3 regions of the Blastococcus sp. TML/C7B genome follow, and region 2 is predicted to be linked to each of the others. Evidence: predicted binding sites of a transcription regulator. Region 2 holds the regulator's gene; each other region holds the start of a gene.
What was found. The regulator LexA, encoded in region 2, represses DNA repair genes until DNA is damaged. The targets are predictions, from matches to a motif close to TCGAACANNTGTTCGA.
Positions count from the first base shown of each region.

Region 1: a site for LexA is predicted at 2,961-2,976, ahead of ruvC (crossover junction endodeoxyribonuclease RuvC). Genes of this name have one in related genera too.
Region 3: a site for LexA is predicted at 3,770-3,785, ahead of JKP76_RS16600 (DUF6504 family protein). Genes of this name have one in related genera too.

Region 1 covers NZ_JAEOAA010000002.1:641,361-648,377, reverse strand. Annotated here, with positions in the region: gene JKP76_RS15995 (hypothetical protein) at 1-245, shown strand, start outside; partial or broken gene pdxS (pyridoxal 5'-phosphate synthase lyase subunit PdxS) at 291-1,188, shown strand; gene JKP76_RS15985 (DUF6886 family protein) at 1,185-1,472, shown strand; gene pdxT (pyridoxal 5'-phosphate synthase glutaminase subunit PdxT) at 1,469-2,113, shown strand; gene JKP76_RS15975 (YebC/PmpR family DNA-binding transcriptional regulator) at 2,113-2,868, shown strand; gene ruvC (crossover junction endodeoxyribonuclease RuvC) at 2,995-3,564, shown strand; gene ruvA (Holliday junction branch migration protein RuvA) at 3,561-4,196, shown strand; gene ruvB (Holliday junction branch migration DNA helicase RuvB) at 4,259-5,317, shown strand; gene yajC (preprotein translocase subunit YajC) at 5,481-5,804, shown strand; partial or broken gene JKP76_RS24190 (protein translocase subunit SecD) at 5,819-6,115, shown strand; gene secD (protein translocase subunit SecD) at 6,438-7,017, shown strand, end outside.
Region 2 covers NZ_JAEOAA010000001.1:2,153,117-2,160,133, reverse strand. Annotated here, with positions in the region: gene JKP76_RS10530 (hypothetical protein) at 1-182, shown strand, start outside; gene JKP76_RS20870 (LysM peptidoglycan-binding domain-containing protein) at 589-1,146, opposite strand; gene lexA (transcriptional repressor LexA) at 1,361-2,128, shown strand; gene JKP76_RS10515 (hypothetical protein) at 2,141-3,211, opposite strand; gene JKP76_RS10510 (phosphatase PAP2 family protein) at 3,183-3,905, opposite strand; gene hflX (GTPase HflX) at 3,968-5,419, opposite strand; gene JKP76_RS10500 (hypothetical protein) at 5,562-5,786, shown strand; gene dapF (diaminopimelate epimerase) at 5,790-6,662, opposite strand; gene miaA (tRNA (adenosine(37)-N6)-dimethylallyltransferase MiaA) at 6,659-7,017, opposite strand, start outside.
Region 3 covers NZ_JAEOAA010000002.1:772,274-779,290, reverse strand. Annotated here, with positions in the region: gene JKP76_RS16620 (carotenoid biosynthesis protein) at 1-678, opposite strand, end outside; gene JKP76_RS16615 (NAD(P)/FAD-dependent oxidoreductase) at 675-2,342, opposite strand; gene JKP76_RS16610 (N-acetyltransferase) at 2,344-2,934, opposite strand; gene JKP76_RS16605 (YbaK/EbsC family protein) at 2,931-3,476, opposite strand; gene JKP76_RS16600 (DUF6504 family protein) at 3,880-4,200, shown strand; gene JKP76_RS16595 (SAV_6107 family HEPN domain-containing protein) at 4,200-4,691, shown strand; gene JKP76_RS16590 (DNA polymerase III subunit alpha) at 4,688-7,017, shown strand, end outside.

The DNA.
Region 1 (7,017 bases), on a different contig from region 2:
CCGAGCTGCCCGGCGTGCCCGCGCCGCTGCAGGCCGACCTGGCCGGCACCAGCACCCGCGTGGCGCTGGCCCGGCGCTTCTACAACGACGCGGTGCGCGACACCCAGGCGCTGCGCAGCCGCCGGCTGCCGCGGGTGCTCCGGCTGCACGCCGGGTCCCCGCTGCCCCGCTTCTTCGACATCGACGACCGGCTCGAGGTGCTCACCGGCAGCGGTGCGGGACACGCGGCCGCCGAGCGTCCGTAGGATCACGGGCCTCCGACCGTCCCTCTGCACCCCGAGGCGCCCCCGATGACTGCGCAGACCCCCTCCACCGGTACCGACCGCGTCAAGCGCGGCATGGCCGAGCAGCTCAAGGGCGGCGTCATCATGGACGTCGTCACCCCCGAGCAGGCGAAGATCGCCGAGGACGCCGGCGCGGTCGCCGTCATGGCGCTCGAGCGGGTCCCCGCCGACATCCGCGCCGAGGGCGGGATCTCCCGGATGAGCGACCCCGACATGATCGAGGGGATCATCGGCGCGGTCTCGATCCCGGTCATGGCCAAGGCCCGGATCGGCCACTTCGTCGAGGCGCAGGTGCTCCAGGCGCTCGGCGTCGACTACATCGACGAGTCCGAGGTGCTGACCCCCGCCGACGAGGCGCACCACATCGCCAAGAGCGCGTTCACCGTGCCGTTCGTCTGCGGCGCCACCGACCTGGGCGAGGCGCTGCGCCGGATCTCCGAGGGCGCGGCGATGATCCGCTCCAAGGGCGAGGCCGGCACCGGCAACGTCGTCGAGGCCACCCGGCACATGCGCTCGATCCGCGCCGGCATCAAGGCGCTGGGCACCCTGGACGAGACCGAGCTGTTCGTCGCGGCCAAGGAGCTGCGCGCCCCCCGTGGAGCTCGTGACCCAGGTCGCGCGGGAGGGCAAGCTGCCGGTCGTGCTCTTCACCGCCGGCGGCATCGCCACCCCCGCCGACGCGGCGATGATGATGCAGCTCGGCGCCGAGGGCGTCTTCGTGGGCTCGGGCATCTTCAAGTCCGGCGACCCCGCGCAGCGCGCCGCCGCCATCGTCCAGGCCACGACCTTCCACGACGACCCCGACGTCATCGCCAAGGTCTCCCGCGGGCTGGGCGAGGCGATGGTCGGGCTCAACGTCTCGACGCTCCCCGCCGACCAGCGCTTCGCCTCGCGCGGCTGGTGACCCCGACCGCCCCGGCGGTGCTGCACTTCTCCGAGGACCCGACGATCCGCCGGTTCGTGCCGCACCGTGCCCGCACCTCGGCGGACCCGCGCCCGCTGGTGTGGGCCGTCGAGCCGCTGGCGGCCCCGGAACCGGTCGGTGACCTGCTGGCCCTGCACGAGCAGGCGCGGATCCAGCTGCGGGCGCTCCCCGAGCTGGGGGCCTTCTGGCGGGACGTCGTCGGGTCCACGCTGGGGTTCAGCGGGATCCGGCTGGGCAACGCGCGGCCGGCGGTCGCGTCGTGAGCCGGCCGCTCATCGGGGTGCTGGCGCTGCAGGGCGACGTCCGCGAGCACCTGGCCGCGCTGCGCGACCAGGACGCCGAGGCGGTGCCGGTGCGGCGGCCCGAGGAGCTGGCCGCCGTCGACGGCCTGGTGCTGCCGGGCGGGGAGTCGACGACGATCGCCAAGCTGGCCCGCCGGTTCGGGCTGCTCGACCCGCTGCGCGCCGCGGTCCGGGACGGGCTGCCGGTCTACGGCAGCTGCGCCGGGATGATCCTGCTCGCCGACCGGCTGCTCGACGCGCCCCCGGACCAGGAGACGATCGGCGGGCTCGACGTCACCGTCCGCCGGAACGCCTTCGGCCGGCAGGCCGACAGCTTCGAGTCCGAGATGGACGTCGAGGGCCTCGGCGGCGGCTCGCTGCACGCGGTCTTCATCCGGGCGCCGTGGGTGGAGGAGGCGGGCGACGGCGTCGCCGTCCTCGGCCGCGTCGTCGGCGGGGAGGCCGACGGTAGGATCGTCGCGGTCCGCCAGGGGAACCTGGTGGCCACGAGCTTCCACCCCGAGCTGACCGGGGACCGCCGGGTGCACGCGCTGTTCGTCGAGATCGTGCGGCGTCACCTGGCCGCGAGGGCCGGCGCGGGCGCCGGGAACGAGGAGGACTGATGAGCGGCCATTCCAAGTGGGCGACGACCAAGCACAAGAAGGCCGGCATCGATGCCAAGCGCGGCAAGCTCTTCGCCAAGCTGATCAAGAACATCGAGGTCGCGGCCCGCACCGGTGGCGGTGACCTCTCGGGCAACCCGACGCTCTACGACGCCGTCCAGAAGGCGAAGAAGAGCTCGGTGCCCAACGACAACATCGACCGGGCGGTCAAGCGCGGTTCCGGTGCCGAGGCCGGTGGCGTCGACTACCAGGGCATCACCTACGAGGGCTATGGCCCCGGCGGCGTCGCCGTCCTCATCGAGTGCCTGACGGACAACAAGAACCGCTCGGCCATGGAGGTCCGCACCGCCATGACCCGCAACGGCGGGAACATGGCCGATCCCGGGTCGGTTTCCTACCTGTTCTCCCGCAAGGGCGTCGTGGTGGTGCCGAAGTCCGACGGCGTCGACGAGGACACCGTGCTCATGGCCGTCCTCGACGCCGGTGCCGAGGAGGTCCGCGACCTCGGCGACACCCTCGAGGTGGTCAGCGAGCCCGGGGACATGGTCGCCGTGCGCACCGCCCTCCAGGACGCCGGGATCGACTACGACTCCGCCGACATGGGCTTCCTGCCCAGCGTGCAGGTCGAGCTGGACGAGGACGGCGCCGGCAAGGTGTTCCGCCTCATCGACGCCCTCGAGGACCTCGACGACGTGCAGAACGTCTACGCGAACTACGACGTCTCCGACGAGGTCATGGAGAAGATCGACGCCTGACGGCCGCCCCGCCCGAGGGCGGGGCGCCCCGGCGGAGGCCGGTCCGCTCCGCGTGTTGCGGGCGCGCGCCGCAGAGTTGCGGTTAGCGTGGGTCGAACAGGCGTTCGGTCGGCGGGAGGCTCTTCCATGCGGGTGCTCGGCATCGATCCGGGGCTGACCCGGTGCGGCTGGGGGGTCGTGGACGGCCGCCCCGGCGCCCGGCCGGCGGCGGTCGGCGTGGGCGTGATCCGCACCCTGGCCGAGCTGGACCTGGAGCTGCGGCTGCTGGAGCTGCACACCGCGGTCACCGCGCTGCTGCGCGCGCACCGGCCCGACGTCGTGGCCATCGAGCGGGTCTTCACCCAGAACAACAAGGGCACGGCCACCGGCACCGCGCAGGCCGCGGGCGTGGCCGCGCTGGCCGCGGCGCAGGCCGACCGGCCGGTCGCCTGGCACACCCCCAGCGAGGTCAAGGCGGCGATCTCCGGCAACGGCCGCGCGGACAAGGAGCAGGTCACCCTCATGGTCACCCGCGTGCTCGGCCTGGCCGAGGCGCCGAAGCCGGCCGACGCCGCCGACGCGCTGGCGCTGGCCGTGTGCCACGTCTGGCGCGGCCCGGCCCAGCAGCGGCTCCGCTCGGCGGCGATCGCCGGCGGCATCGGCGCGCCCGTCGTGCAGCGCACGCTGCCGCGCTGGCAGGGGGTGGCGGCCCGATGATCGCCTCGGTGAACGGCCGGGTGGCCGCGGTCTCCCCGGACGGCGCGGTCGTCGAGGTCGGCGGCATCGGCCTGGCGGTGCAGTGCACGCCCGGCACCATCGCGCGGCTGCAGGTCGGCGAGGCCGCGCGGCTGTCCACCAGCCTGGTCGTGCGCGAGGACTCGCTGACCCTCTACGGCTTCGCCGACGACGACGAGCGCTCGCTGTTCGAGCTGCTGCAGACCGCCAACGGGGTCGGCCCGCGGCTCGCCCAGGCCGTGCTGGCCATCCACCCGCCCCGCGAGGTGCGCCGCGCGGTGTCGATGGCCGACGTCAAGGCGCTCATGCAGGTCCCCGGCATCGGCAAGAAGGGCGCCGAGCGGCTGATCCTGGAGCTGCGCGACCGGCTCGGCTCGGTCACCACCGACACCTCGCTGGACGGCCCGTCCACCGGCCTGCCGGCGGTCACCCCGGTGGCACCGTGGCGCGACCAGCTCACCTCCGCGCTCGTCGGCCTCGGCTGGTCGGGCAAGGAGGCCGAGACGGCGGTCGTCGAGCTCGCGCCGGTCGCCGACGCGCAGATCGTGGAGACCGGCGGCGTCGAGGTCGCGGTCCTCCTGCGCCGGGCGCTCCAGCTGCTGGGCCGCTCGTGAGCGCCCCCTTCGACCGGTCGCTGACCGGTGAGGTCGCCGCCGACCTCGGTCAGGAGTGGGCGGTGTCGCCGCAGGCCGGCGACGAGGAGCGCGTGGTCGAGTCGGCGCTGCGCCCGCACTCGCTGCACGACTTCATCGGCCAGCCCAAGGTCGCCCGGCAGCTGGCGCTGGTCCTCGAGGGCGCCAAGCGGCGCGGCCGCCCGCCGGACCACGTGCTGCTGTCCGGCCCGCCCGGGCTGGGCAAGACCAGCCTCGCGCTGATCATCGGCTCGGAGCTCGGGACGGCGGTGAAGATCACCAGCGGCCCGGCGATCGAGCGCTCGGGCGACCTCGCCGCGATGCTGTCGAACCTGGCGCCCGGCGACGTGCTGTTCATCGACGAGATCCACCGCATCGCCCGGCCGGCCGAAGAGCTGCTGTACATGGCGATGGAGGACTTCCGGGTCGACGTCGTCGTCGGCAAGGGGCCGGGGGCGACGGCGATCCCGCTGGAGATCAACCCGTTCACCCTGGTCGGCGCCACCACCCGCGCCGGCCTGCTCACCGGCCCGCTGCGCGACCGCTTCGGCTTCGTCGGCCAGATGGAGTTCTACGAGCCCGCAGAGCTGCAGCAGGTGCTCGCCCGCAGCGCCGAGCTGCTCGGCGTCGAGCTCACCGACGAGGGCTCGGCGGAGATCGCCGGCCGCTCCCGCGGGACACCGCGGATCGCCAACCGGCTGCTGCGCCGCGTCCGCGACTACGCGGAGGTGGAGGCCGACGGCCGGGTCACCCGCGCCGTCGCCGAGGCCGCGCTCGCGCTCTACGACGTGGACCACCTGGGCCTGGACCGGCTCGACCGCGAGGTCCTCTCGGCGCTGGTGACGAAGTTCGGTGGCGGCCCGGTCGGCGTCGCCACCCTCGCCGTCGCCGTGGGGGAGGAGCCGCACACCGTCGAGGAGGTGTGCGAGCCCTTCCTGGTGCGCGCCGGTCTGCTGGCCCGCACCTCCCGCGGGCGGGTCGCGACCGAGGCGGCCTGGCGGCACCTGGGGCTGGAGGTGCCCCGGGCCGGGATTCCGCTCGGCCGGGTCACAGCAGACCCACAGGGCGCAGGCTCGTCGTCAGAGCCGCTCTTCGACGCCTAGACTCCGGGGCGCTGGCGCGCAAGAAGAGAGGCCGCGGCCGTGCGCGCCCCACCGGGTCGCCGCGTGCCGCGCACCGGGTGCGCGCAGGCAACCGACGAACCCGAGCGGCCCCCGGGCCGCACCGACCGCGGAGCTGGACGCGCGGTAGAGAGGCACACCTGTCGTGGAGCTCTTCCCTCTGATCATGCTGGTCCTGCTGGCCGTGCTGCTGTTCGTGCTCCCCGCACGCCAGCGCAAGGCGATGCAGGCCCGGGCCCAGGCGCTGCAGGAGTCGCTGACCATCGGCTCGCCGGTGATGACCACCAGCGGCATGCACGCCACGGTCGTCGGTCTCGGCGAGACGACGGTGGACCTGGAGCTCGCTCCCGGCGTCGTCGTCACCTTCGCCCGCCAGGCGGTCCTGGAGATCCGCGAGCCGGTCACCGGCACCCCGGGCGATGACGCGCCCGGTACGGCCGGGGGACGCCCGGCCGACGACAGCTTCTGATCGCAGGAGATCCCGTGGCCAACCGCTCGTTGCCGGCCAGCCGGTACTTCGGGGCGTTCGTCCTCGTCCTCGCCGTGCTCTACGGCCTGGTCTTCTTCACCGGCTCCACCCGGACGCCGCAGCTGGGCCTGGACCTGCGCGGCGGCACGACCGTCACGCTGACGGCCCGCACGCCGGACGGCGGGGCGCCCGACCGGGAGGACCTCGAGCTCGCCCGCCGGATCATCGAGCAGCGGGTGAACGGCCTCGGTGTCGCCGAGGCCGAGGTGGTCACCGAGGGCGACTCGAACATCGTCATCTCCGTCCCCGGGGACGACGGCGACCAGGCCCGCGAGCTCGGCGAGACCGCCCAGCTGCGGTTCCGCCCGGTGCTGAACGTCGCCCCGGCCGACCAGGCGCCGGCCGAGGACGCCGCGCCCAGCGACGGCGCCGAGGCCACCGACCCGGCCGCACCCACCGAGGGTGCCGAGCCCACGGACGGCGCCGAGCCCACGGACGGCGCCGAGCCGACCGATCCGGCCGCGCCGAGCGAGGCCGCCGAGCCGACCGACCCGGCCGCACCGAGCGGGGCCCGCCGAGCCGACCGGCGGCGCGGACACCGCTGCGCCCACCCGGGCGCCGGACGCACCCGCCGTGACGCAGGAGGAGGCCCAGGCCGCCTTCGACGCGCTCACCTGCGGGGGTGCCGCCACCAGCGACGTCGCCCGGCCCGACGACCACGTCGCCGCGTGCAGCGAGGACGGCGAGTTCAAGTACCTGCTCGGCCCGGCCGTGGTCGAGGGCACGTCGGTCACCGACGCCGCCGCCGGCACCCGCGCCGGGACCGGCGAGTGGGTCGTCAACCTGGACTTCGACTCCCGGGGCAGCTCCGCCTGGGGCGCGTACACCTCGGCCAACGTCGGCAACTCCGTGGCGATCACCCTCGACGGCCGGGTCATCTCGGCGCCGACGATCAACTCGGCCATCGTCGGTGGCGGCACCGAGATCACCGGCAGCTTCGACCAGGAGTCGGCCACGGAGCTGGCCAACCAGCTCAAGTACGGCGCGCTGCCGCTGAGCTTCAGCCAGGCCACCGCCCAGTCGATCTCCACCGAGCTCGGCGAGGAGCAGCTGCAGGCGGGACTCATCGCCGGTGCGATCGGCGTCGGCCTGGTGTTCCTGTACTCCCTGCTCTACTACCGCGCCCTCGGCCTGGTGATGATCGCCAGCCTCG
Region 2 (7,017 bases):
GCGGGCGCCCCTCCGGCGCGCGGCGGCGGCCGGTGCGACGGGCGGGCGCGACCTCGTCGCGGATCAGCGGGAGCGCGGCAGTGGCCGTCGTGTCGGCGGTCGCAGCGGTGGCAGCGGCGGCGGTGGCGGTGGCGGCCGTGTCGGTGACCCGGCTGCGGCTGCGCAGCGCCGAGATCGCCTGATCGGGCGGGAGCACCTGCTTGACCTGCGGGTCGATCCGGCCGGACCGCGCCGCGGCGGCCGCCTCGGCGTCCGGCAGGCGGAGCGCGGCGAGGTCGATCCACGCCGTCTCCTCGACGCCGCCGACGACGACCCGGACCCACATCTGACAGGCGCCGGAGGCGTCGTGCCGCCAGCCCAGCAGCTCGCCCGACCACCACGTGCCGGCCTGGAAGACCTCGACGGCCTGGGGGGAACTGGTGAAGACGGCCGCGCGGCTCTCCATGGCACCTGACACCCGACGACCGTAAGCGCTCGGACGACCACCCTCCGTGAAGGCACCCGGGCAGAGGATTGACGAACTGACCGCCTCGGCTTGACGAGGTGTTGCCCTGGCCGGCGCGCCGCCCGTGGGCAGGGCGCCCGCGGTCACGGGAGGACGAGCGTCTGGCCGGGCGCGATCGAGGCGTCCGCCAACCCGTTCAGCTCACGGATCTCGGCGACGACCGCGCGCACGTCGTCCCCGCTGCCGGCGACCGAGGCGGCGATGGACCACAGCGTGTCCCCGGACTGCACGACGACACTGCTCGCCCCCGCCAGGCGCAGCCCGCCGTCGTCGGAGACGACCGAGCCCACCCACGAGCCGACGACCACCCCGACCGCCAGGCCCAGCACCACACCCAGCCGCCGGGCGCGACGGGTCAGCCGGAGCGCCGGGGCGGCCGGGCGCTCCACCCCGCGACCCGGCACCGGCCTGCGTGCGGCGGGCGCGGAGGGCAGCGGCCGACCCGGCCGCGCCGCGGAGGGGCGCCGGCCGTGCACCGGGAGCCCGGCCGGCGACCGACCCGCACCTGGGGGCACCGCGACCCGGGGGCCGGCCTGGTCGGGGACGGCGCGGAGCTGCCCGCGCCGGACCGGACCACCGGCCAGCGGCGGGCGCCACGGCGCCTGCACGGCCTCGTCGAACTCCACCACTGCCTGCGCCACGCTTCCCATGACCACTCCTCCCGACGGCCGCCCGCGACCTTCGAACGGCTGTTCGAATCGAACGTCTGTGCGATGTCTACCGGACGGGTCCGACAGAAGCGACCCCGGCACGGCGACTTTCTTCGAACACCTGTTTGAAAGCGAGAGCGATCGGCGCTACGGTCGTCCCGACGCACACCAGCACGGCTGCAGCGGCAGCCCGCGAGGAGGAGACGTGGCGGAGACCAGCGGGACGTCGGGGGGCCGGCGCACGCGCAGCGCGACGGCCGAGCCGGGCACCGACGAGGGCACCGCCACGGTGCGCTCCTTCCCCGACCGCGGCGCCGACGGTGACGGGCTGACCCAGCGCCAGCGCCGCGTGCTCGAGGTCATCCGCGACTCGATCGACCGGCGCGGCTACCCACCCTCGGTCCGCGAGATCGGCGAGGCGGTCGGCCTGTCATCCGCCTCGTCGGTGGCCCACCAGCTCTCGGTCCTGCAGAAGAAGGGCTGGCTGCGGCGCGATCCGAACCGCCCCCGCGCCCTGGACGTCCGGCTGCCCGGCGACACGTCGCGCCCCACGGCACCGCTGGCGGAGCCGGTGGCCGGCACGGACGAGCCGGTGTCGGCGCCGACCTACGTGCCGCTGGTCGGCCGGATCGCCGCCGGCGGCCCGGTGCTCGCCGAGCAGGCCGTGGAGGACGTCTTCCCGCTGCCCCGCGAGCTCGTCGGCGAGGGCACGCTGTTCATGCTCAAGGTCGCCGGTGACTCGATGGTCGAGGCCGCGATCTGCGACGGCGACTGGGTGGTCGTCCGCCAGCAGCCGACCGCGGAGAACGGCGAGATCGTGGCCGCGATGATCGACGGCGAGGCGACGGTCAAGACCTACAAGCGGCGCGACGGCCACGTCTGGCTGCTCCCGCACAACCCGGCCTACGACCCCATCCCGGGCGACGACGCCACGGTCCTCGGTCGGGTCGTCTCGGTGCTGCGGCGGGTCTGAGCGACCCGCGGATCAGCGCTTGGCGCGCCGGCGCAGCGCGCCGCCGAGCCAGACCACGACGGTCGCCACCGCAGCCGCGATGAGCGCGGTGGTGACCGTCGACCGGCCCGACCCGGTGAGCTCGCTCAGGGTGGGCACCGGCCCGTCCGACGACGCCGGAGCATCGGAGGCCGATCCCGCCGGGATCGGCACGACGACGACGTCGCCGGGCACACCCTCGCTCGCCACGACGAGCCGCCGGCTGTCCGCCGTGAAGCTGATCGCCTCGCCCTGCGGCGAGTCGGGCAGGGCCACCCGCACGGGCGTGCCGGCGAGCGCGCCGGCCACGTCGGACCCGGACAGCGGCCAGACGTAGGCGTCGGTGTAGGTCCGCAGTGCCAGGGCGGACCCGTCGGCGGCCACCGCTCCCCCGGTGATCAGCAGCTGGCCGGCGCGGCCGACCGGTCCGCCCGCCGTCCCGGTGAGCGTCATGTTCACCGTCGCGACCCGCTCCATCGGCACCGTCGCCTGCTCCGACAGCGGTGCCGTGGGCCGGTAGACCCCGCTGGAGCCCAGGACGTCCTTGGTCACCAGGTACGGGGTGCCGTCGGGGGCCAGCAGCAGCGCCTCCGAGTCGTGCGCGCGGTCCGGGTAGGTGAGCCGGTGCACGCCCGCCGAGCCGTCGGGCCGCAACGAGAGCAGCGCGACGGTGGACCGGATCGCGGTGTTGTCCCCCGCGTCGGCCAGCCAGACGGTGCCGTCGGCGCTCATGCCGAGGTCCTCGGGGTCGTAGGGGTCCACGTCCGCGGTCCGCGTCTCCAACACCTGGCAGCCGGCGTCGAGCACCGTCACGGAGAGCTGGTCCCCGCCGTCGTTCATGACCAGCATCCGGTCGCCCAGGTCGACCAGGCCGGAGATCTCGTCCAGCGCCGGATCGGTGATCGTGCAGCGGACCTCGGGCGCGCCGGCCTCCTCACCCGCCGCGGCCGGTGCACCGACCAGGAGCAGCGCGGCGCCGAGGAGGACGGCCCCGCCGAGCCGGACCGCCGGCGTGGCTCGTCGTCCTCCAGCGCCGCTAGGCGGTCGGCCGGCCTGCTCGGGCACGGACCCAGCGTGACAGGACGACGGCGTCCAGTGCGTGAACCACGCCCAGCAGCACGATCCCCACGGCCGCACCGACGACGGCGTCGGTGACCCAGTGGAAGTCCAGCGAGATCATCGACAGCCCGGTCAGGACGGGGCCGACGACGCTCAGCCACCAGAAGACGTGCTGGACGCGCAGCGGCAGTCCGTACTCGACCGCCTGCCACCGGGCGACACCCCACATGAGCACCGCGTTCGCGACGTGCCCGGAGGGGAACGAGGCGCCGTCCTCGTGGAAGAAGTAGCTGCCGGGGTAGCCCGGCGCGGTCCGCCCGGTGCCGAACTTCAGCGCGTAGACGACCCCGGTCAGCAGGGCCAGGGCGACGAGCACGCGGACGAGGGGCAGCAGGGTGCGCCGCGTCCAGCCCAGGTAACCGACCAGGCCGGCCAGCACCACCAGGATGGTCACCCGGCCGCCCAGCTGGGTCACGACCCAGACCAGCGGGTAGGCCGCCGAGTCGGCCAGGCCCCAGCCCCGCACGACCTCGGAGACGCGGACGTCGAGCCGCTCGGTGGCGCCGGAGGCGAGCAGGTCCAGCGTGACCAGGCCGCCGACCACGAGCGCGACGAGCACCAGCCACCAGGAGGGCCGGCCCACCGGCAGCCGGGCGTCGGTGCCCCGGGGGCCGGCGTCGCGCACCACGCCGCTCGTCACCGGCCCACCGTACCGGGCCGTGACCTCGTCGTGACCTGGACGAGCCGGACCGGGCACGGGTGTCACCCCACCGGGGCGGCGAACTCCTCGAGCGCCGCGGCCAGCGACCCGTCGACGCGGGCGGTGAGCCGGGTGCCCCCGGCCTCGTGCACCTCGGCGAGCACCTCGCCGTCGCGGTGGACGCGGGCGACGAGGTCACCCCGGTCGTAGGGCACGAGCACGTCGACGTCGACGTCCGGGTGGGGCAGGCGCGCCGCGATCAGCTCGCGCAGCCCGTCCATGCCGGCGCCGGTGCGGGCCGAGACCCAGACCGCACCGGGCAGCGCCTGGCGCAGGGTGAGGATCGCTTCCTCGTCCATCGCGTCGACCTTGTTGACGACGATGACCTCCGGGACCGCCGAGGCGTCGATCTCCCGCAGGACGACGTGCACCGCGTTGATCTGGCCGAGCGGGTCCGGGTCGGAGCCGTCGACCACGTGCAGCAGGAGATCGGCCGCGGCCACCTCCTCCAGCGTCGACCGGAAGGCGTCGACGAGCTGGTGGGGCAGGTGCCGCACGAAGCCGACGGTGTCGGTGAGCGTGTACTCGCGGCCGTCCGGCCCCTCGGCGCGGCGCACGGTCGGGTCCAGGGTGGCGAACAGCGCGTTCTCGACCAGCACGCCGGCGCCGGTGAGCTGGTTGAGCAGGCTGGACTTGCCGGCGTTCGTGTAGCCGGCGATCGCCACGCTCGGGGTGGCGTTGCGGTCGCGGCTGCTGCGCTGGGTGGCGCGGGCGGTGGCCATCCCGGCGATCTCCCGGCGCAGCTTGCTCACCCGGGCGCGGATCCGTCGCCGGTCGGTCTCGATCTTCGTCTCACCGGGGCCACGGGTACCGATGCCGCCACCGCCGGCGACGCGACCACCGGCCTGGCGGGACATCGACTCACCCCAGCCGCGCAGGCGCGGCAGCATGTACTGCATCTGCGCCAGCTCGACCTGGGCCTTGCCCTCCCGGCTGGTGGCGTGCTGGGCGAAGATGTCGAGGATCAGCGCGGTCCGGTCGACGACCTTGACCTTGAGCACCTTCTCCAGCTGGTTGAGCTGGCCGGGGGTGAGCTCACCGTCGCAGATGACGGTGTCCGCACCGGTGGCGGCGACGATGTCGCGGATCTCGCCGGCCTTGCCCGAGCCGACGTAGGTGGCGGCGTCGGGCTTGTCGCGGCGCTGGCTCACGGCCTCGAGCACCTCGGAACCGGCGGTCTCGGCGAGCGCGGCCAGCTCGGCGAGGGATCGGTCGGCGTCGGCCTGGGTGCCCTCGGTCCACACGCCGACGAGCACCACGCGCTCGAGGCGCAGCTGCCGGTACTCGACCTCGGTGACGTCGGCGAGCTCTGTGCCGAGCCCGGCGACGCGGCGCAGCGCGCCTCGCGCCTCTAGGTCGTAGGAGCCGGTGGTCTGGTCGTCGACGCGGCCGGCGGCCTTGTCGACCCGGGCCTGGGCGTCGTCGAGGAGGGCGCGGTTCTGGGCGGTGGTCATCGTCTCCAGCGTGGCACGGTCGTCGGCAGGTAGCACCTGAGTTGTCATCACCGTGCACAACACCGCGAGCGCCCCGGTGCATCCCGACCCGGTGCGCGGGTAGGGCGGTCCTGACCAGATCGCCCCACACGAGGAGGAACCGATGAGCGGAAGCGGATCGAGCAGCATCGGATCGGGCAGGGCCGGATCGGGCGGCGAGCTGGACGATCCCGGCCGGGACCCGAAGGGCATCGGCGGGCCGCCGCGCAACCCGATGGGCGGCGGGCCGGACCAGGACAGCGGGCGCGGCGAGCCGACCGGCAGCCCGGGCACCGAGGGCGAGTCGATGATGCCGGAGTCCCCCGACGGCGACGACGAGCGCGTCTGAGGATCAGGCCCCCAGCCACTCCTCGGTGAGCGACCCGGTCGCCACCAGCACCGCGGGCCCGGTGAGCACCGTCGTCCGGGGGTCGATCTGCACCGACAGGCGACCCCCGGGCACGTCCACGACGACGGTGCCCTCGGTCCGGCCGGCGGCGGCCAGGGCGGTGTAGGCCGCCGCGCACGCGCCGGTGCCGCAGGACCGGGTCTCCCCCACGCCGCGCTCGACCACCCGGAGCCGGATGTGCGCGCCCGGTTCCAGCACGTTGACCAGCTCGACGTTCACGCCCTCGGGGAACAGCCCGGCGTCGAACACCGGGCTCCCGGTCAGGTCGAGGGTGTCGACGTCGACCTCGGTGAGGGCCGCCAGGTGCGGGTTGCCCATGGAGACGGCGAGCCCGGAGAACGTGCGGCCGTCCAGCTCCGCCGTCCCGCGCCCGAACTCCCGGGCCGGCCCCATGTCCACCCAGTAGCCGCCGCCGGTGGCGGCCCCGACCCGGCGCGGGCCGCCGCGGGTGCCGACGAGCACGCCGTCGGCGCACGCGGCCCGGTCGAGCAGCCCCTCCTCGACGAGCGCGTGGAGGAACAGCCGGATGCCGTTGCCGCACATCTCGGCGTAGGAGCCGTCGGCGTTGCGGTGGTCCATGAACCACTCGCAGGCGTCCAGGTCCGGCCCGAGGACGGCGGGGGCGTCGGGCACGTGCGCGCTGCGGACCAGCCGCAGCACGCCGTCGCCGCCGAGACCCGCGCGCCGGTCGCACAGCCGGCGCACCGTGGCGGCGTCCAGGCGCTCGCCGGTCCAGACCGTGCCGTCGGGGTCGGGCAGCACCACGAAGTCGTTCTCGGTGCCGTGCCCGAGCAGGACGCGGGGGGTGGCGGTCACGCGCCGATCGTACGGTCGGCGATCACGGCGGCCGCGGCGTCGAGCAGGTCGGGGCGGCCCGCGTCGAGCCAGGTGGTGGTCGCGTCGCGGCGGAACCACGAGCGCTGCCGGCGGACGAACCGGCGGGTGGTGTTGACCGTCCGCTCCTTCGCCTCCTCCGCGGTCAGCGTGCCGTCGAACTGGGCGAGCACCTGCGCGTAGCCCAGCGCGCGGGACGCCGTCGGCCCCTCGCGCAGCCCGTCGGCGGCCAGCGCCTCGACCTCCGCGACGAAGCCGGCCGCCCACATCCGGTCCACCCGCAGCGCGACCCGCTCGTCCAGCGCCGCGGGCTCGCGGTCCAGGCCCAGCACCACGG
Region 3 (7,017 bases), on a different contig from region 2:
AGGGGGAGCCGCGGTGCGCTCGACCAGCAGGTCGAGCAGCGCCATGAGCACCAGCCCGGCCAGCAGCCAGCCGGCCAGGTTGGTCAGGGGGACCGTGTCGATGCCGGGCAGCCCGGGGTCGGGGTGCGCCCAGGTCCAGTAGCCGGCGTCCACCATCTGCGGGTCCAGCACGACGTCCCAGGCGGCGAAGATCGCGGCCGCCCAGGCGATCCGCGCGGGCCTGCGCCGCGTCGCGCGCACGGGACGGGCCAGCCGCCCGGCCAGCAGCCAGCTCGGCCAGGCCATCATCAGCCAGGCCAGGGGCACCAGGAACGGGACGCCGAGCAGCGTCGGGCCGAGCACGGAGCTGTAGGTCCAGCTGCCGTACGGGAAGCCGGTGGCCAGTCCCAGCGACTCGAAGGCGATGGAGACGAGGAGGACGAGCGCCAGGACGCCGAGGCCGGTGCGGGGCCCTCGGCTCAGCCACGCGTGGGTGACCGAGAGCGTCCCGCCCAGCAGCACGATCGCCCAGCTGACCGCGTCGCGGGCACCGCCGTCGGTGAGCGGGTAGGCGATCGCCGTCGCCACCAGGGCGAGCGCGAGCGCGAGGGGCACGGCCCGGCGGGCGCCGGTGCCGTGCAGCAGCGGGACCTCGGCGTCCGGGCTCGCGGCCGGTGCCGGAGCCGTCCCCGTGGTCACGTGCGACCCCGGGCGCGGCCGGCGAGCCGGCGCACGGCACGCCCGGCCGCCGCGCGGGCGAGCGCCGGCCGCGACCGGTCGCCGAGCACCACGCGGGCCGCGCTGCGGCCGGAGTTGCCGGACACGCCGCCGCCCGGGTGGGTGGAGGCGCCGGCCAGGTACAGCCCGGTCAGGCCGGGCACGCGGTAGCCCGACAGGGCAGGCGTGGGTCGGAAGCCGAACATGCTCGCCAGGCCCATCTCCACGTGCATCACGTTGCCACGGGGCAGGGACAGCTCCCGCTCGAGCGCGAGCGGCGTCTGGACGTACAGCCGCTGCACCGAGTCGGCGAAGCCCGGGGCGAAGCGGTCGACCGCCTCGACCAGGCGCCGGGCCTCGGTCTCGGCCATGGCGTCCCAGTCCGCGCCGTCGGCCAGGGCGTAGGGGTACCACTGGCCCCACAGCGTCACGACGTGCTGCCCGGGTGGTGCGAGCGTCTCGTCGCTCGCCGAGAACGACATGGCCAGGGGCACCGGCTCGCGCGGCACCCGGCCGGCGCCCCAGTCGCCGTGCGCGGCGGCCAGGTGCGCGCGGTCGGTGCACAGCAGTTGCAGTCCCTGCAACGACTCGTCGGGCGTGGCGCCCGGATAGCTGGGCGGGGCGCTGGTGAGGGCGCGCACCACCAGGCCGAACCCGTTGCCGACCGGCGGGTCGGCGGCCGCGAGCGCGGGGGGTGCGTCCGCGCCGGCGAGCCGCCGGGTGACGCCGACGTGGCAGGCGGCGACGACGGCGCCGGCGTGGATCCGCCGTCCGGACTCCGTCTCGACGCCGGTGACCCGCGGGCCGGTGCCGTCGTCGTCCACGAGCAGGCGCGCGGCGCCGTCCCCGAGCACGACCCGGCCGCCGTCGGACTCGATCCGCCGGCGCAGCGCCTCGGTCAGCCCGCCGGAGCCGCCGACCGGGTGGCCGGGCGGCACGTCGTGCAGCAGCGCCACCCAGCCGACCATCGCGGCGGTGCCGGGCTCGGACATCGGCGGGCCGGACTGCGCGCCGAACCAGGCCAGCGCCGCCTTGAGCCGCTCGCTGCGGAACCAGCGGTCCAGCAGCGCGTCACCCGAGCCGAGGAAGTCGACGGCGAGGTCGCCGCCCGGGGTGCGCTCACGGCCCTCGCGCGGCGCACCGAGCGGCCAGAACGAGCGGACCAGCCCGCCGGCGCTGGGCCGCCGCCCGAAGGACGCGACGACGGCGCGGCTGCGCGGACCCCACACCCCGACGAACTCGCGGTAGGCCGTGGCGTCCTCCTCGCCACAGGCCGCGGCGATCGAGGCGCAGGTGGCGTCGAGGTCGACGGAGAAGACCAGGGGCCGTCCGTCGGGGCCCTCGTCGCCGGGCGCCGGGGCCGGGGCGAACCCCCACGGGTCGCAGTCGATGTAGCGCAGGCCGGAGGCGGCGAGGTCCAGCTCCTCGACGATCCCGCTGTGCCGGATGATCACGTGCGCGCTCGAGCCGCGGTCGACGCGGACACCGGGCCAGCGCTCGACGGTCGAGACGGCGCCGCCCAGGACGTCGTCGGACTCGACGACCTCGACGGAGAGGCCGGCGCGGGCCAGGTAGGCGGCCGCGACCAGGCCGTTGTGGCCGGAGCCGATCACGACGACGTCGACGGCGGTGTCGGGGGAGCTCACCTCAGGTGTTCGCCGCGGCCGGGTCCTGCGGATGCAGGGGGAGCTCGGCACCGAGGATCGCGAACGGGCGGGGGTCGCCGGGGAAGTGGTAGCCGCGGGCCAGGTCGACGAAGCCGTCGGCGTGGTACAGCCGGAACGCCTTGGTGTCGGCGTCGGGGGTGGACAGCAGCGCCACCGGATGGGGCAGGTCGGCGACGAGGGCGTGCAGCAGCTGCCTGCCGAGCCCGCGGCTCTGCGCGTCGGGGTGGACGTGCAGCTCGCAGACCTCGAACGCGCCGGGCATCCAGCGCTTCGCCGTCCGCCGGTCCAGGGCGGCACGCACCTGGTCGTGCCACCACTGGCCGGGCGCGATCTCGTAGCCGTAGCCGAAGCCGACCAGCTGCTCGGCGTCGTCGTCCGTGGCGGCGAAGGCGCCGACGGCCCGGAAGCCGGGGCGGTCGGTGTGCTGGATCGCATAGCCGTAGCGGCCCGCGACGACCGCGGAGTCGTAGCCCATGGCCAGGCCGTAGATGGCGAGCGCCTCGTGCATGTGGTCGCGGAACCACGGGATCGGCAGCTCGGCGATCCGGGTGCCGGGCCTGGTGTTCGTCACGTGCCGACCGCCTCCGCGACGTCGTGGGGACGGGGTGCGTCGCCCGCTCCGGGGCCGGCCGGGCCGTCCCCGACCTCGGCGGGTGCGCCGTCGGTGAGCCGGAGCAGCTCCTCGTAGGTGGTGGGGAAGACCGTCGCCGGGTGGCCGGCCGCGGCCCACACCTGCTCGTGGCGGGCCAGCTCGACGTCGACGAGGGTGCCGATCGGCTCCGGGTGGCCGACCGGGGCGACGCCGCCGATGGGCTGGCCGGTCACCTCGCGGACGAACTCGGCGGGGGCGCGCCGGACCTCGGGGACGCCGAGGAGCTCGGCGACCTTCGCCTCGTCGACCCGGTGCGCGCCGCTGGTCAGGACGAGCACCGGCTGGCCGACGGCGACGAAGACCAGGCTGTTGGCGATCGCGCCGACCGGGACGCCGAGCTCGGCGGCCGCCGCGGCGGCGGTGCGGACCTCGGCGGGCAGCACGCGCACCTCGCCGGGCGCGCCCGCCTCGTGGAGCAGGCGGGCGACCTCGACGGCCCGGGGGTGCGCGGCGGAGGTCATGGCGATGATCCTGCCACCGGCGACGTGTCGGCGCGCCGGGCCGTCGCCCGGGTGCTCGCCGGAGCGCCTGCGGACGGGGTGACGGGCTCGTGACCTGCGGAAACCGTCGTACCCCGCCCTCACCGTGCAGGGGTGCGGGATCGGGCGCATGCCTGCCACGACCTCTACTGCCTGTGCCGGCGTCACCACCGGAGCAAGACCTTCGCCCGCGGGTGCTCCGGATCCGCAACGCTGCTGAGGAGGCGTGCGCGTCGTCTTGACGGCGCCTGCGGGCTCCGGTCTACTGGACGTGTTCGAACACGCGTTCGAACGAAGAGTTCATCCGCTGCCCGCACCGGTCCCCGGCCTTCCCCACGGGGTGGTGCGGACGGTCGGGGGTGCCGGAGACGTGGGGAGTCTGTCAATGAGCCGGGTGCTCGGTGAGGCCGTCGAACGGGTCGGCGAAGAGGTGCAGGTGGAGCGGGGCGCCCTCGGTCCGGTGCAGTTCTGGCGCGGGCAGTCCCGGTACCTGGTGGGGGAGCTGCTCGACTCGTGGATGGAGACCGCGCCGTGGTGGCGACGCGACGCCGGTGGTGGCGCGTCGGCCGACCTGGTCGCCCCGCGCGAGGTCTGGCGGGTGGAGGCGGTGCGCGCCGGCCGCTCGCGGACGGACTTCGCCGGCGTGTTCGACCTGTCCTGGGACGCCGCGGCGAACCGCTGGTGGCTCGTCCGGGTGCACGACTGATGGGCGCGCGACCCCTCATGGCCGACCAGCTGCCCCTGCCCCCGGCGCTGCCCGCCGCCGCCGTCACCCTGCTGGACCAGGCGCGCCGCGGGCTGGTCGAGGCCGCCGCGAGCACCGACGTCCGGCAGCGCTACGCCACCGCGCACCTCGGCGCGCTGCGGGCCGCGGCCGCCGTGCTCGCCGCCCGCACCCGCCCGGAGTCCGGGCGGCGCCGGCCGCGCAGCGCCTGGGTGCTGCTCGAGCAGGTCGCCCCCGAGTTGGGGGAGTGGGCCGCCTTCTTCGCCGCGGGCGCGGCGAAGCGGGCCGCCGCCGAGGCGGGGCTCTCCTCCGCGGTCACCGACCGGGAGGCCGACGACCTCGTCCGCGACGTCGGCACCTTCCTCTCGGTCGTGGAGAACTGCCTCGGGGTGGCGGCCGGACGCACCTACCCGCGGCCGCGGGTCGTCGGTGGCACCGCCGCCGAGTCCACCTCGTCCACGTCGCAGCGGTGACCGACCCCTTCGTCCACCTGCACGTCGCGTCGGGCTACTCCATGCGGTTCGGGGCCAACCACCCCGCCGACCTGGTGGCGCGCGCCGCCGAGCACGGGATGGGCGCCCTGGCCCTCACCGACCGGGACGGGCTCTACGGGTCGGTCAAGTTCGCCCTGGCCTGCCGCTCCGCCGGGATCCGCCCGATCTTCGGGGTCGACCTCGCCGTCGCCCCGGCGCTCGACACCACCGCACCCCCGGCGCTCGCCCGCGCCCTCGGCGGCGCGGGATCCGGCGCCCGCCCGCCCCGGCTGCACCCCGGCGGCCCGGCGGGCACCCGCCGGGCACCGGCCCGGGGTGGCGCGGCCGTCGACGCCCGGCTGCCGCGCACCACCTTCCTCGCCCGGGACGGCGCCGGCTGGGCGTCGCTGTGCCGGCTCACCAGCAGCACCCACCTGCGCGGCACCCGGGGCGAGCCGGTCAGCTCGCTGGCCACGGCCGCCGAGCACGCCACCGGGCTGACCGCGCTGCTCGGTCCCGACTCCGCGGTGGGCCGGGCGCTGGTCGCCGGTCGCGCCGACCTGGCCGCCGCGCAGCTGGACACCTGGCGGGCGGTGTTCGGCGCGCACCTGGTCCTGGAGGTCGTGCACCACCGCGGCCGGGGGGACCGGCAGCGGGCCCAGGCGATGCTCCGGTTCGCCGCCGAGCACGACGTGCCGGTCGTGCTCAGCAACGCCGTCCGGTACGTCGACGCCCTGGACGCGCCGACCGCGGACGTCCTCGACGCCGCCCGCCGACTGGTGCCGCTGGACCTGCGGCACGTCGACCGGCGCACCGCCGAGGGCTACCTGAAGTCGGGCAAGGAGATGGCGCAGGTCGCCGAGGACCTCGTCGGCCCCGACCGGGACGCCGCCCTGCGGCTGCTCGAGCGCACCGCGCGGCTGGCCGAGCAGTGCGCCGTCGACGTCCGCGACGACCTCGGCATCGGCAGCGTCCGCTACCCCGAGCTGGACGTCGTCACCACGCCCACCGAGCGGGGGCTGACCTCCTCGCAGGTACTGCGGGCGCGCTGCGAGGCCGGGCTGGGCCGCCGCGGGGTGGCGCCGTCGGAACGGGTGCGTGCCCGCCTCGACGAGGAGCTGGCGGTGATCGACCAGCTCGGCTACCCCTCCTACTTCCTCACCGTCGCCGACGTGGTCGACCTCATCAAGAGCTTGAGGGTTCGGGCCGCCGCGCGGGGCTCGGGCGCCGGCAGCCTGGTCACCTACCTGCTCGGCATCTCCGACGTCGACCCGATCCGCTACGGCCTGCTGATGGAGCGGTTCCTCTCGCCGCTGCGCCACCAGCTGCCCGACATCGACATCGACGTGGAGTCCGCCCGGCGGATGGAGGTCTACGACGCCGTCCTCGACCGCTTCGGCGCCGACCGGGTCAGCTGCATCTCGATGATGGACACCTACCGGGTGCGGCACGCGATCCGCGACGTCGGCGCCGCGCTGAGCCTGCCGCAGGCCGAGATCGACGCCGTCGCCAAGGCCTTCCCGCACATCCGGGCCAACCAGGTGCACGCCGCGCTGCGCGACCTGCCCGAGCTGCGGGCCAGCCGGTACGGCTCCAAGCGCGCCGGCGGCTCGGGCGACCTCGACCTGCTGTTCGACCTGGTCGCCCGGCTCGACGGGCTGCCCCGGCACATCGCGCTGCACCCCTGCGGCGTGCTGCTCTCCGATGCCACCCTGCTCGACCGCACGCCCGTCGAGAGCAGCTACCTGGGCTACCCGATGAGCCAGTTCGACAAGGACGACGTCGAGGAGCTCGGGCTGCTCAAGCTCGACCTGCTCGGCATCCGGATGCAGTCGGCGATCGCGCACGCCCTCGACGAGGTCGCCCGGGTCGACGGCGAGACCGTCGACATCGACGCCGTCCCGCGGGACGACCCGACGACCTTCGAGCTGATCCGCAGCACCCGCACGCTCGGCATGTTCCAGATCGAGTCGCCGGGCCAGCGCGAGCTGGTCGGCAAGTTCGGGCCGCAGACCTTCGAGGACATCATCATCGACATCTCGCTGTTCCGGCCCGGGCCGGTGAAGAGCGACATGGTCACCCCGTTCCTCCTGGCCCGGAACGGCTGGCGGGACGCCGAGTACCCGCACCCCGACCTCGAGTTCGCCCTCGCCGAGACCGCCGGCGTGGTGGTCTTCCACGAGCAGGTGCTGCAGGTCGTCGCGCGGATGACCGGCTGCTCGCTGGCCGAGGCCGACGAGGTGCGCCGGGCACTGGGGGAGAAGGACGCCCACGCCGAGGTGCGGGCCTGGTTCATGCCCCGGGTGCTGGACGCCGGCTACCCGGA